2 regions of the Paenarthrobacter sp. NPDC091711 genome follow, and region 1 is predicted to be linked to the other one. Evidence: riboswitches for the same ligand, from Rfam matches in the RefSeq annotation. Region 1 holds a riboswitch; the other holds the start of a gene.
The links. Region 1 has a riboswitch for thiamine pyrophosphate ahead of ACIQH5_RS15490 (ECF transporter S component). Riboswitches for the same ligand answer to the same signal wherever they lie in the genome.
Positions count from the first base shown of each region.

Region 2: another riboswitch for thiamine pyrophosphate. It lies ahead of thiD (bifunctional hydroxymethylpyrimidine kinase/phosphomethylpyrimidine kinase); the one in region 1 lies ahead of ACIQH5_RS15490 (ECF transporter S component).

Region 1 covers NZ_JBIVTF010000010.1:92,715-100,301, forward strand. Annotated here, with positions in the region: gene ACIQH5_RS15480 (DUF4235 domain-containing protein) at 36-296, opposite strand; gene ACIQH5_RS15485 (NUDIX hydrolase) at 332-1,024, opposite strand; TPP riboswitch at 1,305-1,441, shown strand; gene ACIQH5_RS15490 (ECF transporter S component) at 1,517-2,137, shown strand; gene ACIQH5_RS15495 (ABC transporter ATP-binding protein) at 2,137-3,726, shown strand; gene ACIQH5_RS15500 (energy-coupling factor transporter transmembrane component T family protein) at 3,723-4,517, shown strand; gene ACIQH5_RS15505 (GNAT family N-acetyltransferase) at 4,600-5,199, opposite strand; gene ACIQH5_RS15510 (penicillin acylase family protein) at 5,266-7,386, opposite strand; gene ACIQH5_RS15515 (siderophore-interacting protein) at 7,488-7,587, shown strand, end outside.
Region 2 covers NZ_JBIVTF010000001.1:58,553-66,139, forward strand. Annotated here, with positions in the region: gene ACIQH5_RS00315 (DUF4233 domain-containing protein) at 1-382, shown strand, start outside; gene ndk (nucleoside-diphosphate kinase) at 439-858, shown strand; gene ACIQH5_RS00325 (vitamin K epoxide reductase family protein) at 938-1,606, opposite strand; gene ACIQH5_RS00330 (Rne/Rng family ribonuclease) at 2,078-5,242, shown strand; TPP riboswitch at 5,426-5,524, shown strand; gene thiD (bifunctional hydroxymethylpyrimidine kinase/phosphomethylpyrimidine kinase) at 5,515-7,050, shown strand; gene rplU (50S ribosomal protein L21) at 7,450-7,587, shown strand, end outside.

The sequences.
Region 1 (7,587 bases):
AGCGGACCCGCGCTTGTTTGTTCTCTGGCTGATATCTAGACGATGTCCTGGGACTTGGCGAAGCGGGCGATGGCACGCTGCGTTCCGCGGTTGGCGAGGACCTGGATGAGGGTGCTCACGAACGCGGAAATCAAGGCAAAAGTCAGGGCCGAGCGCAGGCTCGTCTCCACGTCATCGTTGCCTGTGGGCGGCTTGTTGCCGGTGGCTTTTTCCCACCCTTTGTTGACGAGTTTGGTTCCGACGAAGCCCGCTCCGAGGCTCACTCCGGTACCCAGTAGCTTGAGGAAGAGATTCATGTCCCCAGCCTAGCTGCAACGCAGGGCGAACACTGTCAGCGGCGGTTTTCCCGTTCCTTCAGGAACGCGGCCATGGAGCCAACCGGCGCCAGGACCGGGACAACCGTGTGTTCGGCCGACCATACGTGGTCCACCGTCAGGAACCCGGAAATTTCCTTGAGCAGGTAATACGTGGGTGGCATCAGCTTCAGGGTGCCCGCCGCCTCGGAGGCGAGAATTCCGGCCACCGGCATCCAGAGTGATTTCCAGGCCTCCGTGGTTTGGTGCTGGGGCTCAGCCCCTGGGGCGGGCTTGGCGACGTAGAAGTAGGTGTCGAAGCGCTTGGGCATGTCCGTCGGGGTAACCCAGTTGGCCCAGGGACGGAGATCAGCGGCGTTGATGTTCAGTCCGGCTTCTTCACGGACTTCGCGGATTGCGGCTGTCAGCACTGTCCCGGCATTCCTCGCTGCTTCGCCCGGCTCCGCCCCGATGGAGCTCTGGTTCCAGTCTGCCGAGTGCCGTTCGAGCAGTTCCGCCGGGTAGTCCCACCCGGACCCGTCCGCAGAGTCCACGCGTCCTCCCGGGAAGACCACCATGCCAGCGGCGAAGTCCATGGTGTCCACCCTGTGCTGGACGAACGCTTCGAGCCCGTCCGGGGCGTCGCGGAGCAAGATAACGCTTGCGGCGAGACGTGGTTGCGGCACAGTGCCCTCAGTGCTGGGTGGGTCCTGCTTGGGAAGGTCAGTCATGAAATGTGCCCCTTTGCCGCGGTGACGTCTGCTGGTTCATTCTCTCAGGTCCGGCTGTGGGGCCTGGTGTGCGTGCCAAAACGCGGGGGGAGGGCGCAGAGCGGGCCTCGCAACGCACCCCGTACTCGTTGTGGGGCCTGGTGTGCGTGCCAAAACGCGGGGGGAGGGCGTAGAGCGGGCCTCGCAACGCACCCCGCAGCCCCCGGAAGGCGATTGTGACTGGACAGCAACACCCGCCACGGGCTCAGGTGTAAACTGAACCAGCCCATCAGGGCAGATTTGATAACGACAGGGGAGCGCCGCCGTCGGACCCTGCAGAGATGCAGGAGACGCGAGGGCGCTGAGAGTGCGGACAGCCGCAGACCCTCGAACCTGATCCGGTTAGTACCGGCGCAAGGGAGTCGAGCTTCTCAGAGTGTCCGGATCCGGGGGGCGCAGGCCAACCGGGTTGCGGGGAGCACTTTCCCCTCCTGTAACCTCAGGAGGCAGAAAATGACCACGGTAAACGTGAAGAAGACCAGTTATAACTGGCGTGTTGTAGACATTGTTGTGGCGGCTTTGATCGCTATTGCCGGCGGCGTGATCTTCTGGGCATGGTCCCAAGGCGCGGCACTGGTATCCATCCCCATGAACGCGACGTATCCGCCGCTCACCGGTCTGATCGCCGGTGGGTGGATGATCCCCGCTGTCCTGGGCATGCTCATTATCCGCAAGCCGGGTGCAGCGCTGTTCTGCGAAGCTGTGGCCGCCACGGGCGAGCTCATCATGGGTTCGCAGTACGGCACCACTGTGCTCATCTCCGGCATTCTGCAGGGACTGGGCGCCGAGCTCATCTTCGCTGCGTTCCGGTACAAGAAGTTCAACCTGCCCACGGCCCTCCTCGCGGGCGCTGGCGCGGGCCTCTTCTGCGGTTTGAACGACTCCTTCCTGCCCTGGGGCTGGAACATCGCCTACGAGGCGGTGGACAAGCTGGCGTACATCACCTTCACCACCATTTCCGGGGCGATCATCGCGGGCGCACTCTCCTGGGCTGCGACGCGCGGCTTGGCGAAGACCGGCGTGCTGAGCTCCTTCGCCTCGCGCAAGGCCGCTTCGGAGCCAGTTTTCAACTGATGTCCGCCACGCAAAACGGCGCGGTGCGGCCTGCCGCCATCTCAGCCGAGGGCTGGGGGTGGCGGCATTCCGGCCGGGCCCAAGCCGCCATTCAGGGCCTCGACCTTCGGATTGAACCGGGGGAGCGGGTGCTGCTGCTGGGTCCTTCCGGCGCCGGCAAGTCCACGCTACTGCATGCCTTGGCGGGCGTGCTGGGTGACGAGGAAGACGACTCGGATGAAACCGGCTCACTGCTGATCGACGGCGTTGCTCCCCGTGAGCAGCGTGGCCGCGCCGGGCTGATGCAGCAGGACCCGGAAACGCAGGTGGTCCTCTCCCGGGTGGGGGACGACGTCGCGTTCGGTGCGGAGAACCTGGCCGTCCCGCGGGAGGAGATCTGGGCGCGCGTCCATGAAGCGCTCGACGACGTCGGCTTGCGTACCGCGGCAGGCGGCGGTTTGGCGTTGGATCACCCGACGGCGGCACTCTCCGGAGGCCAGAAGCAGCGCCTTGCGCTGGCAGGCATTTTGGCGATGCGACCCGGCCTGATCCTGTTGGACGAACCTACGGCCAACTTGGATCCGGCCGGCGTTCTGGAGGTCCGTGATGCGGTAGGGCGGTGCCTGGACAAGACCGGCGCCACCCTTGTTGTGGTGGAACACCGCGTATCCGTGTGGAAGGACCTGGTGGACCGGATTGTGGTCCTGCAGCCGGGGTCAACCGCGGCTCACGGCTCCGCTGGCGCAGCCGGGGCCACAGGGGGAGTCCTCCTGGACGGCCCGCCGGATCACGTCCTTTCAGAAGCCCGCAGCATGCTCATGTCAGCCGGCGTCTGGGTGCCTGGATACGTCCCGGCAACCCGGGAGCGCAGCAACGAGACCCACGCCGCACAGCTACTTCTCGCGTCGCAGGACCTCGCTGTTTCCCGGGAAAAGCCACGACGCAAGGGCTTCAAGACCATCCCGCCCGTGCCGGTTCAGATGGGCATCAGCGCACAGGTCAGGGCCGGCCAGGCACTGACCATCACGGGTCCGAATGGTGCCGGCAAGTCCACTTTTGCGCTCACGTTGGCCGGTCTTCTGGCGCCGGTGGACGGCAAGGTCAGTGCCGCCGTCGAGCTTTCCGAGGGCGCCGGCATTGATCCGTACAAGTGGAAAGCCGAGCAGTTGATTTCCCGCATTGGGACGGTTTTTCAGGAACCTGAACACCAGTTCGTTACGGGCAACGTCCTGGATGAGCTCATGTTTGGTCCGAAGCATCTTGGCCACGGCGAGGACCGCGTGGATGAACTGCTGGAGCGCTTGCGGTTGACGCACCTGGTGGATGCCAACCCGTACACGTTGTCCGGCGGGGAGAAGAGGCGACTCTCGGTGGCCACGGTCCTCGCGGCCCATCCGAAAGTGCTTGTCCTGGACGAGCCCACGTTCGGTCAGGACGCTAACACCTGGGCAGAACTGGCGTCGTTCCTTTCCGAGCTGCTGGACGCCGGAACCGCGGTGGTCTCCGTGACCCACGACCAAGAATTCAGTGCCGTGCTCGGCGGAACGGAATTGCGGCTCGGCCCGGTCCAACAGGGTGAAGCCACGCGTCAGGAAGCGGGTGCAGCATGAGGGACGCCCTGAACCTGCGCGGGAACCACGCCCTCCTGACCAAAGCCAACCCTTTGGCCAAGTTCGCGTCCGTCTTCCTGATTTCCCTGGTGCTGGCCTTGTCCATCGACTGGGTCTCCGCCTCCACGGCACTCCTTGCGGAACTGGCGCTCTTCCCGCTGGCCGGACTCACCCTCAGGCTTCTGTGGCAGCGGGCCTGGCCCTTGATCATCGCGGCAGCGATCGGCGGCTGGAGCACCGCAATTGTGGCGGCGGACAGCGGCGCTGTACTGCTCGACGTCGGACTCTGGTCCATCAGCGAAGGTTCCCTGGAGCTGGGGCTGGGTTTCATGCTGCGCGGCTTGGCGATTGCGTTGCCGGCGATCCTTCTGATGACCTGCACCGATCCCACCGACTTGGCTGATGCCTTGGCGCAGAAGGCAAAGCTGCCGCACCGCTTTGTCCTGGGCTCCCTCGCGGCGATGCGGCTGGTGGGGCTGATGGCTGAGGAATGGCAAACAATCGGAATGGCCCGCCGGGCCCGTGGCGTGGGGTCCCAAGGCAGCCCGTTCCAACGGCTGAAAGCAACCCTCGGCCAGAGCTTTGGCCTGTTGGTCCAAGCCGTCCGCAGGGCTTCCCGGCTGGCAGTGACCATGGAAGCACGCGGTTTCGGCGGCGGGCAACGGACGTGGGCGCGTGAATCCAAGTACTCGATGCTGGATGCGTGGGTGGTCCTCGGCGGACTGGTCATCGCAGCCGGTGCGGTGCTGACGGCCGTAGGGACCGGAACCTGGAGTTTCGTCTGGCGCTAGCGCTGTAGGCGTTGGTGAGCTGGCACCAAGCGTGCCGCCGGCCTGTTGGGGGCGCCGGCGGCACTTCGCTGTTCAGAGGTGGTTATGGCGCCTGCTGCTCCTGGATTTCGTCGAACCCTGCGCGGGTCAAGAAGCCCAACTGGGCTTCCTTCTCAGCGAGCTGAATGATGGGACCCAGCTCAAAACACGTCGCTTCCAGGCGCCGGAGGGCCTTGGCGTTGCGGGAGTCCGGCTCCACCACAATCCGGTCCTTGCCCGGCAGGGAGAACATGTACTTGATCAGGGACGTGCCAAGCTTCGGCGTGAAGTGCGGAATGGGCCGGGTGGCCGGGGCTAGAAGCAGGTGCATGCCGATGTCTGCCTCGCGGGCCGGGTAGGCCTCGCCCACGGGATCGTGCAGCGGCTCGTAAGTCTGGAAGAGGGCCAGTGGCTCGCCATCAAGGATGGCCAGGAAGGTGTGGTGGGTTTCCAAGGAGTCAAGGAACTCGTAGATCTCCAAGACTTCTTCCCGGGAGTTCTCCGTCATGCCCCAGAACTTGGCACGGGGCTGGGTGACCCATTCGAAGATGAGGTCTATGTCCTCGGCAGGAACCAGCGGGACAAGCCGCAGCGCGCCCCATCCTTCGAGGTCTTCGGAGTAGACGGTGGAGCGGACGGAGAAGTCCTGGGTGGTGGTGGTCATGGCTTCCTTCGGGGCTGATGCGGGCTGGTGCGGAGTTGATGCGGGTTTGCTGGGAAACGGGGTGGGTCAGCGGTGATCCCTGGTCAGTTCAGGCCAGTCAGTGACCACGGGGGCGAGTTGCCCTGCGGTCCAGAGCGGGAGCTGATCGGCGAAGTGCTGGTGGCCCGGTGTGCCGGAAGAACCGAATGGCACTATCCAACGGCTGTTGCGCCGATCGGCCAGGTCCCAGACGTAACGGGCTACGGGTCCACGGAAGCTTCGGTCATCCACGCCGGGCAGGCTCTCGGTGCACAGAACACAGCCGGTGTCTCCGCTGAGATCAGCAGTGGGCGCGGAGGAGGCGAGCGGTCCGGGGAGGACATGAACGGCCAGAAGCTTGTGCCGGTCACCCCAGGCAGCGCCGTTGAGCATGGCCTCCTCCAAGGCCACGTCTTCAAGCGCTGCGGCGGCTTCCACTCCAACACTGATGCCAAGTTCGTTGCCACGAACCAGCAGGGTCTCCACGGCGAAACCAATGCGGGAGGCCACGGACAGCCACGGCCCGAAGAGTGGCGAGTAGCCGGTGGGCTCATTCAGGGGAGCCAGTGCAGGGTGCCGGGCCAGGCGCTGGACCATGGCACCGCGCCATGCTGCGAAGACCGCAGCCTGGTGGCTACCGGCATCCATCACTCCATCCCACGTCAACAACAGCGAACGCAGTTCCTTGGCCTCCGCGGACAGGTCCTCGGCGGCCAGCCCGGACAGCAATGACCGGAACAGTGGCCACGGACCCAGCAAGGCGTCCATGTGGATGGCTTGCTGGTCATCCGCGGACAACGGCGCCGGAGTCGACTCCAGGAGCTCCCTTATACGCAGGGCACGGTGTGCGGGCGCGAACTCCATGGCCACGGCATCACCGCCGCCGGCATCGCGGTCGTTCGCGCTCACGGCAAAACGCTGAACCTCGGTGCGGGGCAGGACCACATACTGTCCTTCCCACTGATGGCGGGCCGAGAAGGCCGGGGCGGGCAAGCGGCGGTTGGCCGGATTTCGTTGCGGAACCAGTCCGGCAACAAAATGCCGAACAGACCCGGAAACGTCCGCGGCCACCACGCTGTTGACGGGCTCCACCCAAGCATCGAACGCGGCTTCCACCTCGGAGGCGCTCCGGCTCCGCAGCAGCGGGAGGAGGGCCTCGAAACCCAGCCGCCCCTCAACCCTGGCCGGGAAGCGCAAACTGAGTGCTCCGCCGTCGGGCGTTTCGGAGATGACCGGACCGCGCGCGGTTTCGATAATCTCAACGGACACCGGCTCACCGCCGCGGACGGTGATGGTTTCGGAACTCACGACGACGGGTTCCCAGGCTTCCGCTCCCCGCGCCTCGACGCGTTCTCCAAAGGTGTCGCTGATCCGTCGCAACTCCTCCACGAAGAGGTCCTGGTAATCGGCCATGGCGTTGGTGATGGCCCAGGCGGTGTTGCCGGTGTGGGCAAAATGCGGGAGGCCGGGAACACCGGGGAACGCGAATCCGATGGCGTCGAACTCTGGGCAGGCCAGCCGTATTTGTTGGTACACGCCGGGGAGTTCCATGAGCCGGTGGGGGTCGCCGGCTATCAGCGGCAGGCCGGTGGCCGTCGTCGAGCCGTGGGCGGCCCACGCGTTACTGCCTGACCAGACGGGCGCTTCGATGCTGAACAGGCTGACGGCATCCTCGCCGAGCGTCCGCGCGACGTGTGCCCGAAACAGTTTGTTGGGGAAGGTGGAGAAGAGGATGTGGTGCACCAGAAAGACGCCGAGCGGGGTCCACGGGTTCCAAGGCTCGGGTTCGCACCCGGACTCTTGGAACTCGGCTCCGCCCCTATGGCCTTCCGCCAGTGCTTGATTGACGCCCGCCACGTACTGCCCGCACCAGCGTTGAGTGACGGCGTCGAGGTTATCGAAGCAGCGGCGCGCGGTGTCATCCAGCCGCGCTTGGCGGGCAAAACGGTCCCAGAGCACCGCGTCTGCGCCCAGTACTTCGGCTGTGCGGCCTTCCGAACGCCACCGTTCCAGCTCGATCTGCCAGGAGCGGTCCGTGGCCGCATTCATACCTTGCAGAAAGGCGAGTTCATCGGCTGAGTCAGCCCACAAGTGCGGGATTCCCCACTGATCCCGGTACGTTCCGGGGCCGCCTGCCGGGGCGGGTTGCTGCGTTGGGGCAGGCGTCATAATCTTAGGCCGCTTTCGAGCTTAGGTTAGGCTTACTTAAGCTCAAGATAAATGGCTTTGGCCCCGTTCACAAATCGTGGACATTCGTGAAGGAGTGTTGCTTGAAGCGCAATTGGGAAGGCGTCGTCCTCAAAGTCATGGGCGCCAAGGACTTCACCCTGGAAGTCACGGGGAGCGAAGAAATCACCCCGGACTTCCTCC
Region 2 (7,587 bases), on a different contig from region 1:
GATGTTCGCATCAACCGTGCTTTTGCTCGAAGCGTTCGTCGCCTTCTTCGGCACGCTGGCCGTCTTCGGCCTGAGGCGCGGAGAAGTTGATCCCGGCATCATCCTGGGGGTGGGTATCGCTCTGACGGTGGTGCTGGTTCTGGCCTGTGCCGTGCTGTCCAAGCCGTGGGGCATCGCCCTTGGCTGGGGGCTGCAGCTGGTGCTGATCCTCACAGGCTTCGCCGAGCCCACCATGTTCATCGTCGGGATTCTGTTTGCCATTTGCTGGTGGTACGGGATCAGGGCGGGCATGCGGATTGACCGTGAGGTGGCACAGAGGGACCGCGAGCAGGCCGAATGGAACGCGGCCCACGGTGACGAAGCTGGCACTCAAACCCCGTAAACTGGCTGGGAAAACCACCGAACGTAAGTCACTGAACACATCACATTGGAGCATCTGTGAGCATTGAACGGACCCTTGTCCTGGTCAAGCCTGACGGCGTCGCCCGCAACCTGGGCGGAACCATCCTCGCCCGGATCGAAGCCAAGGGCTACACCCTGGCGGAGCTGAAGAAGGTCAACGCGACCCGCGAACTGCTGGAGCAGCACTACGAGGAACACGTGGGCAAGCCGTTCTACGAGCCGTTGGTTGAGTTCATGCTCAGCGGACCGGTCATTGCTGCGGTCTTCGAAGGCCACCGCGTGATCGAAGGCTTCCGCTCGCTGGCCGGAACCACGGATCCCACGACGGCGGCTCCGGGCACCATCCGCGGCGACTTCGGCCGCGACTGGGGTTTGGCAGTTCAGCAGAACCTTGTTCACGGGTCTGACTCGGTTGACTCCGCGGAACGTGAAATCAAGATCTGGTTCGAGGGCTAAACAACCCCACCGAAGTGACAATTAAGGCCAATGTTCACCACGAACATTGGCCTTAATTGTTATCTCGTGAGCCGTGGTTTTACGCTGACGACGCTACGAACAGGTGGATGAAGGAGAAGAAGATCGTGGTGATCACGGCTACATACAGCAGGGCGACGATGATCCAGCCATACCCGGACAACACCTTGACCACTGCGGGTGGCGCCTTGATGACCCCGGTGGTGACGTTGCGGATAGTCACCCAGACGAACAGCGGGATCATGGCGGCCCACACCACCATGCAGAATGGGCACAGCACGTGGATGACGTAAAGGGCCTGCGACCAAAGCCACACTACAAAGGCAAAGCCAAGGGTTACGCCGGCTTGGAGACCCAGCCAGTAACCCCGTGAATACTTCGCTCCGGCCAGGATGCCCATGGCCGTAGTGATGATCACAGCGAAGGCAACGATGCCAATAAACATGTTGGGGAACCCGAACACCGAGCTTTGCGGCGTCTGCATCACGGCACCGCAGGAGACAAAGGGATTCACATCGCACACGGTCACATGGTTGGGGTCCTTGAGGACCTCAAGTTTTTCCAGTACCAGGGCACCGGAGGCCAACCAGCCGATGACTCCGGTGATCAGCAGCAGTATGGCAAAAGGCTTGTCACGGACCGTCGCGGGGAGGGAATCCTGATGGACGGACAAGTCCTCCACCTGGCGTGTGGCTTGATTGGCCAGGTTTTCCCTGGCGGTGCTTGGCATCGCGGATGTGATCCTTTTCGACGAATATCCCGGCAAGCCGGGAAGGGCTCTTGGGAGGATTCTAACTCCGAAGACTGGGCGTCGGCCCCAGCTTGAGGGCGGAGCTCCACGACACAGCGGCCTTCGCCGGGAATGTGCGGGGGTGTGAGAGAATGAAAATGGCCGGAAGTCGATCCACATTCGACATCCGGTCCGGTGACTTTGTTCCCAAGACCGCCAGTATGAGCTGGGCATGCCCGGATCGTTTGATCCTCGGTAGGCCCGCCATGTCAATGGACGGCACCTGGTTGTGGCAGCAGAACAACGGGTTTCAGAATAAAGCCATCGGCCTTCCAGGGCTGCCGCACCCCAATGCTGGTGCGAACCGGAAGGAATACTGCCGACTTCTGTCAACGCCTGCGGGTTTTGACAATATTTGCTCCACTGGGCGCCGGATGTGGCGGTGTCGCTGGGGCAGGAGTGTTGCCACATATGGATAATGACCAGGTTGTAGCCGTTAATGACGAGGCAGCTCCCGCGGAAACTGCGGAAGCGCCCAAGAAAACCACCAGGACCCGGCGCAAGGCTGCGCCCAAGGTAGTTGCTGACGTTGAGGCGCCAGCTGCCGAGGCGTCCACCCCGGATGTCGCCGCCGAGGCCACCAAGGCGCCGGTGCGCCGCACCCGCTCCCGCAAGAAGGCAGAGCCTGCCGAGCCTTTGCCCGGTTTGGGGGACGACGCCACTGCCGAGCCCGAGGCCGCCGCAGAGGCGCCCGAAGCGGCTGCTGAGCCTGCCCTCGAAAAGCCGGTCCGCCGTCGTCGTACTACCAAGCCCAAAGCTGACGCAGCCGAAGCGCCCGCAGCTGCGGCAATCGAGGAAAGCACGACGCCGGAACAGGCCGCCCAGCCGGAGGCCCCTGCCGTTGAGGTAGCTGGCGCTGAGGTAGCTGCCGAAGAGCCCGCGTCCGAGGAACCCGCGTCCGAAGAGGCGCCTGCCGAAAACGCCGCCCCCGCAGCATCCACTTCCCTGTTCATGGAGCCTGTGTCCATCACCTCCATGATTTTCCAGGCACCTGACCTCACCACGGTTCCCCGCGTGGCCGCGGTGGAAGAGAAAGCCGAAGAGCCCGAAGAAGAAGCCGAGGCCAGTGCTGAGGGCGAGCTCGAAGACGCGGGTAGTCGTCGTCGCCGCAGGAGCCGTGGCCGCCGAGGTCGCCGCGGAACCGAACGCGACGAGAATGAGACTGAAGACGGCGCCGAGTCGGAGGACGAGGAAGCGCCGGCAGCTGAGGCTCTTGAAGAAGGCGTGACGTCGCGTCGTCGTCGTCGCCGTCGTCGTGGAGATCAGGATCTTGAACTGACCGGAGGCTCGGATGACGATCCCCCCAACACGGTCACGCGCGTTCGCGCACCCCGCCCCATCACCGAGGCGGCTCCGTCCAACCGCGTGACGGGCGTCAAGGGCTCCACCAGGTTGGAGGCCAAGAAGCAGCGGCGCCGCGAGTCCCGGGAAACCGGACGCCGCCGCCAGGTCATTACCGAGGCCGAGTTCCTTGCCCGCCGCGAGTCGGTGGACCGCCAAATGATCGTCCGCCAGCGTGACGATAGAATCCAGATCGGTGTTTTGGAAGACGGTGTGCTCGCTGAGCACTTCGTGTCCAAGACCCAGCAGGACTCCCTGATCGGCAATGTGTACTTGGGTAAGGTCCAGAACGTGCTGCCGTCCATGGAAGCTGCTTTCGTGGACATCGGACGTGGCCGCAACGCCGTCCTGTACGCAGGTGAAGTCAACTGGGACGCGGTCAACCTTGAAGGCCAGCCGCGCCGGATCGAGAACGCCCTGAAGTCCGGAGACTCCGTCCTTGTTCAGGTCACCAAAGACCCCGTGGGTCACAAGGGTGCCCGCCTCACCAGCCAGATCTCCCTGCCGGGCCGCTACTTGGTCTACGTTCCCGGTGGTTCGATGACCGGAATCTCCCGCAAGCTGCCCGACGTCGAACGCAACCGCCTCAAGCGCATCCTGAAGGACCGCTTGCCGGAAAACGCCGGTGTCATTGTCCGCACAGCTGCTGAAGGTGCGTCGGAGGAAGAACTGACGCACGACATCAACCGTCTGCGCGCACAATGGGAAGGCATCGAAGGGCAAGCCTCGTCCACCAAGGTCCTGGCTCCTGAACTCCTGTACGGAGAGCCCGATCTCACCATCAAGGTGGTTCGCGATGTCTTCAACGAGGACTTCTCCAAGCTGATCGTCTCCGGTGACGACGCCTGGGACACCATCGAGGCTTATGTCACCTACGTTGCACCGGACCTCGTGGGACGCCTTGAAAAGTGGACCAAGGACCAGGACATCTTTGCTGCATGGCGCATCGACGAGCAGATCCATAAGGCCCTGGAACGGAAGGTCTTCCTGCCGTCCGGTGGTTCGTTGGTCATTGACCGCACCGAGGCCATGACCGTGGTGGACGTCAACACCGGCAAGTTCACCGGCAGTGGCGGAAACCTTGAAGAAACGGTCACCAAAAACAACCTCGAAGCGGCCGAAGAAGTGGTTCGCCAGCTCCGCCTGCGCGACATCGGCGGCATCATCGTCATCGACTTCATTGACATGGTCTTGGAATCCAACCGTGACCTCGTCCTGCGACGCATGGTTGAATGCCTTGGCCGCGACCGCACCAAGCACCAGGTGGCCGAAGTGACGTCCCTGGGCTTGGTCCAGATGACACGCAAGCGCATGGGCACCGGCCTTCTTGAGGTCTTCGGAGAGCAGTGCGAGCACTGTGCCGGACGAGGCGTCGTCACGCACGACGAACCCGTTGAGCACCGCCGCGCCAATGCGGTAGCTGCAGAGCATCACCGCCCGCACACCGAGGTGCAGCAGCCCGCTGCACGGACCGAACGGAAGCGCCGCCGCGGTAAGGGCGGGGGACAGGCCATTGCCGAGACCCCTGCGCAGGTCCATCCGACGACGTCCGCCCCGGTTGCCCCTGCAACCCCGGCTGAACCTCAGGATCCTGCCCGTCAAGCCAAGGCCGAGGCCACCAGGGCTGCCTTGGCCACCATCGCAGCCGCAGCACACGCCGCACACCTGCACGACGACGAAGTTCACCGCGCGGAAGAGCAGGCACGAGTTGCCGGCCAGCACCAGACGGACAGTCCCGTATCCGGAACCGCAGTCACCGACGAAGCGGCAGCGACTGCCCGTGAAGCCGCTGTCCAAGAGGCACGGTCCACTCCAGTCCTGCGCTTCGGCGGGGAAGAAGTTGCCTTGCCCTTCGTGGAGCACCACGAGGAACCGCAGGCTGCCAAGCCGGCCATGAGTCTTGATCTCTTGGCAGAAGCGTTCTCCCACCTTGGCGCTGCTCCGGCTCCTGAGGAAGAAGCCGTGGTGTCTTCGCAGACCAGTGCTCCGGCACGGCCTGCAGAGGAGGACCCCGAGTCTGCTTCAGCTCCGCGGGGTCGTCGTGGCCGTCGGAACCGGAGTGCCAGCAGGGCCCAGGGTGCGGCCAACGAAACCAGCGTCGAACACCATGAGGTGACGGCGTCGGCCACGCGAGGCACGGCCCATGAGGCCAAGGCGCTCGTTGAGCCAGTCAAGAAGGTTTCGGCGGACGAGCCCATCATCCTTGGCGTCGGAGTCCCGGCGTCGGAGCTCTAACAAAGGACAAGCCGCTCTAATCCCAGTAAACAGCGGTTGAGAGGGCCCTGTACTAACTGCCTTTGGCGGATGAGTACAGGGCCCTTTTGCGTCCCTTCACTTCACGGCACGGGCCCGTCCAGGGTCATATCCGGGCTCTGACGTGGTCCGGTTCCCGCGCTCCTTGCTTCCCGGTTAGGCTTGGGGACTGACACGGGGTGCCGGGCGTTGGGCCAGGCTGAGATCCAGACCCGTTGAACCTGTCCGGTTAGCACCGGCGAAGGGATGTCCTCATGACTGCATCAACATACTCATCTGTGTACCCCCTGGACGCCTCCGACGATCAGTCCACAGCACGGCCCATCCCACGGGTTCTGAGCATTGCCGGCTCAGATCCGTCAGGCGGTGCCGGAATTCAGGCGGACCTCAAGAGCATTGCAGCGCTGGGCGGGTACGGCATGGCTGCCATAACTGCTCTCACCGCGCAAAACACTGTGGGAGTCAGTGCCGTCCACGTCCCTCCAGCGCACTTCCTGCGTCAGCAACTGGAGGCCATCAGCGGCGACATCACCATCGATGCCGTCAAGATCGGAATGCTTGGCGATGCTGCAGTCATTGAGCAGGTCCGGGCTTGGCTCGAAGAGGTGCGCCCCGCCGTCGTGGTCCTTGATCCGGTGATGGTGGCCACGAGTGGTGACCGGCTGCTCCGGGAGTCTGCAGAGAATGCCCTGCGTTCGTTGCTTCCACTGGCTGACCTCATTACCCCCAACATTCCGGAGCTCGCCATGTTGCTGGGGGAGCCGGAGGCCGCTGACTGGGCTTCGGCGCTGGAGCAGGGAAAGCGGCTCGCTGCGGAGTACGGAAACACTGTGCTGGTCAAAGGCGGCCATTTGCCGGGCCCGGAATGCCCGGATGCCTTGGTGAACACCACCGGCCTGCTGTCGCGCGACGTGGTCGAGGTGGTGGGTCCCCGCGTCGCGACGCTCAACAGCCACGGAACCGGTTGCTCCTTATCTTCCGCCTTGGCCACGGTCCAAGCCCGCACGGGTAACTGGGAGGCTTCACTGCGGGAGGTAAAACCATGGCTGCTGGGGGCGTTGACAACCTCAGAGGACCTTCAGGTCGGGCAGGGGAACGGGCCGGTGAATCACTTCCATGGCCTCCAGCAGGTATCAGCGCCGGGCGCCTTTGCGGCGACGATGTGGAAGGCTGCCGTTCCGGAACTCGAATCCATCTACGGGCTTGCTTTCATTCAACAGCTCCAATCCGGCGACCTTCCTGAACGTGATTTCAATTACTACCTCGCCCAGGATGCGATCTACCTCAACGGCTACTCCAGGGTCCTGGCACGTGCTGGCGCCCTTGCCCCCACGGAAGAAGAACAGCTGTTCTGGGCCAAGGCATCACAGCAGTGCCTGGAGGTTGAATCGGAGTTACACAGGAACTGGCTCAGCACCCGCGAGGCGCCCGCGGGAACCGGGCCTGTCACCAAGTCCTACGTGGATCATTTGCTGGCAACGTCCGCTTCCGGCAGTTACGCCGTGGTCCTCGCCGCGATCCTGCCTTGTTACTGGTTGTACGCGGAGGTGGGTCAGCAGCTCCATGCTGCCTATGTGGATGCCGGAGCCCCCACAGATCATTCTTACGCGGACTGGCTGAAGACCTATGCCGACGAGGACTTCGCTGCGGCAACGCGGAAAGCGATCAATCTCACTGATGCTGCGGCGATCGCGGCTTCCGGCACGGAGAGGGCCGCCATGATGGAGGCCTTCACCCAGTCTTGCCGCTACGAGACCGCGTTCTTCGATGCGCCCAGGCTGTTTGCTTGAGCTTTCCCAAGGCCCTGTGTCAGCAGGTCTCCCAGGGCCTATAGAGGTTAATTGCATGGAGACGTCCGCGCGTCGGTGGCCGAATCGCGTTAATCTCGCCTAAACCCTGTAAGCTGTATGGGCACGGTGCCGGGAGAGTCCGTTACAAATAGTGACGCAAGTCACGAGGTAGCCTCCGGACCCGGCCTCATTTGCAGCTGAAGGTCAAACTAGCGTAATCTTGATCTTCGGTGCTTACGCCAACACTTGGGTTATGCCCCTTGGAATTGTTCATGGGATGACTCGCGGACTTCGATCAGAAGTCCACGGCGTTGAGGCACAGCGCGAACCAGGCCTGATTCCGGTCCAAGGTTCCGCACGCAAATTTTGTAATAAACGTCGAGAGAAGTGAGTACCCAAGTGGTGTACGCGATTGTCCGCGCAGGCGGCCGCCAAGAAAAAGTTTCCGTTGGAGACTACGTAACGCTGAACCGCGTCCCCGGTGGAGCCGGTAGCACGCTTGAGCTGCCCGCATTGCTCCTGGTTGATGGCGAGAAG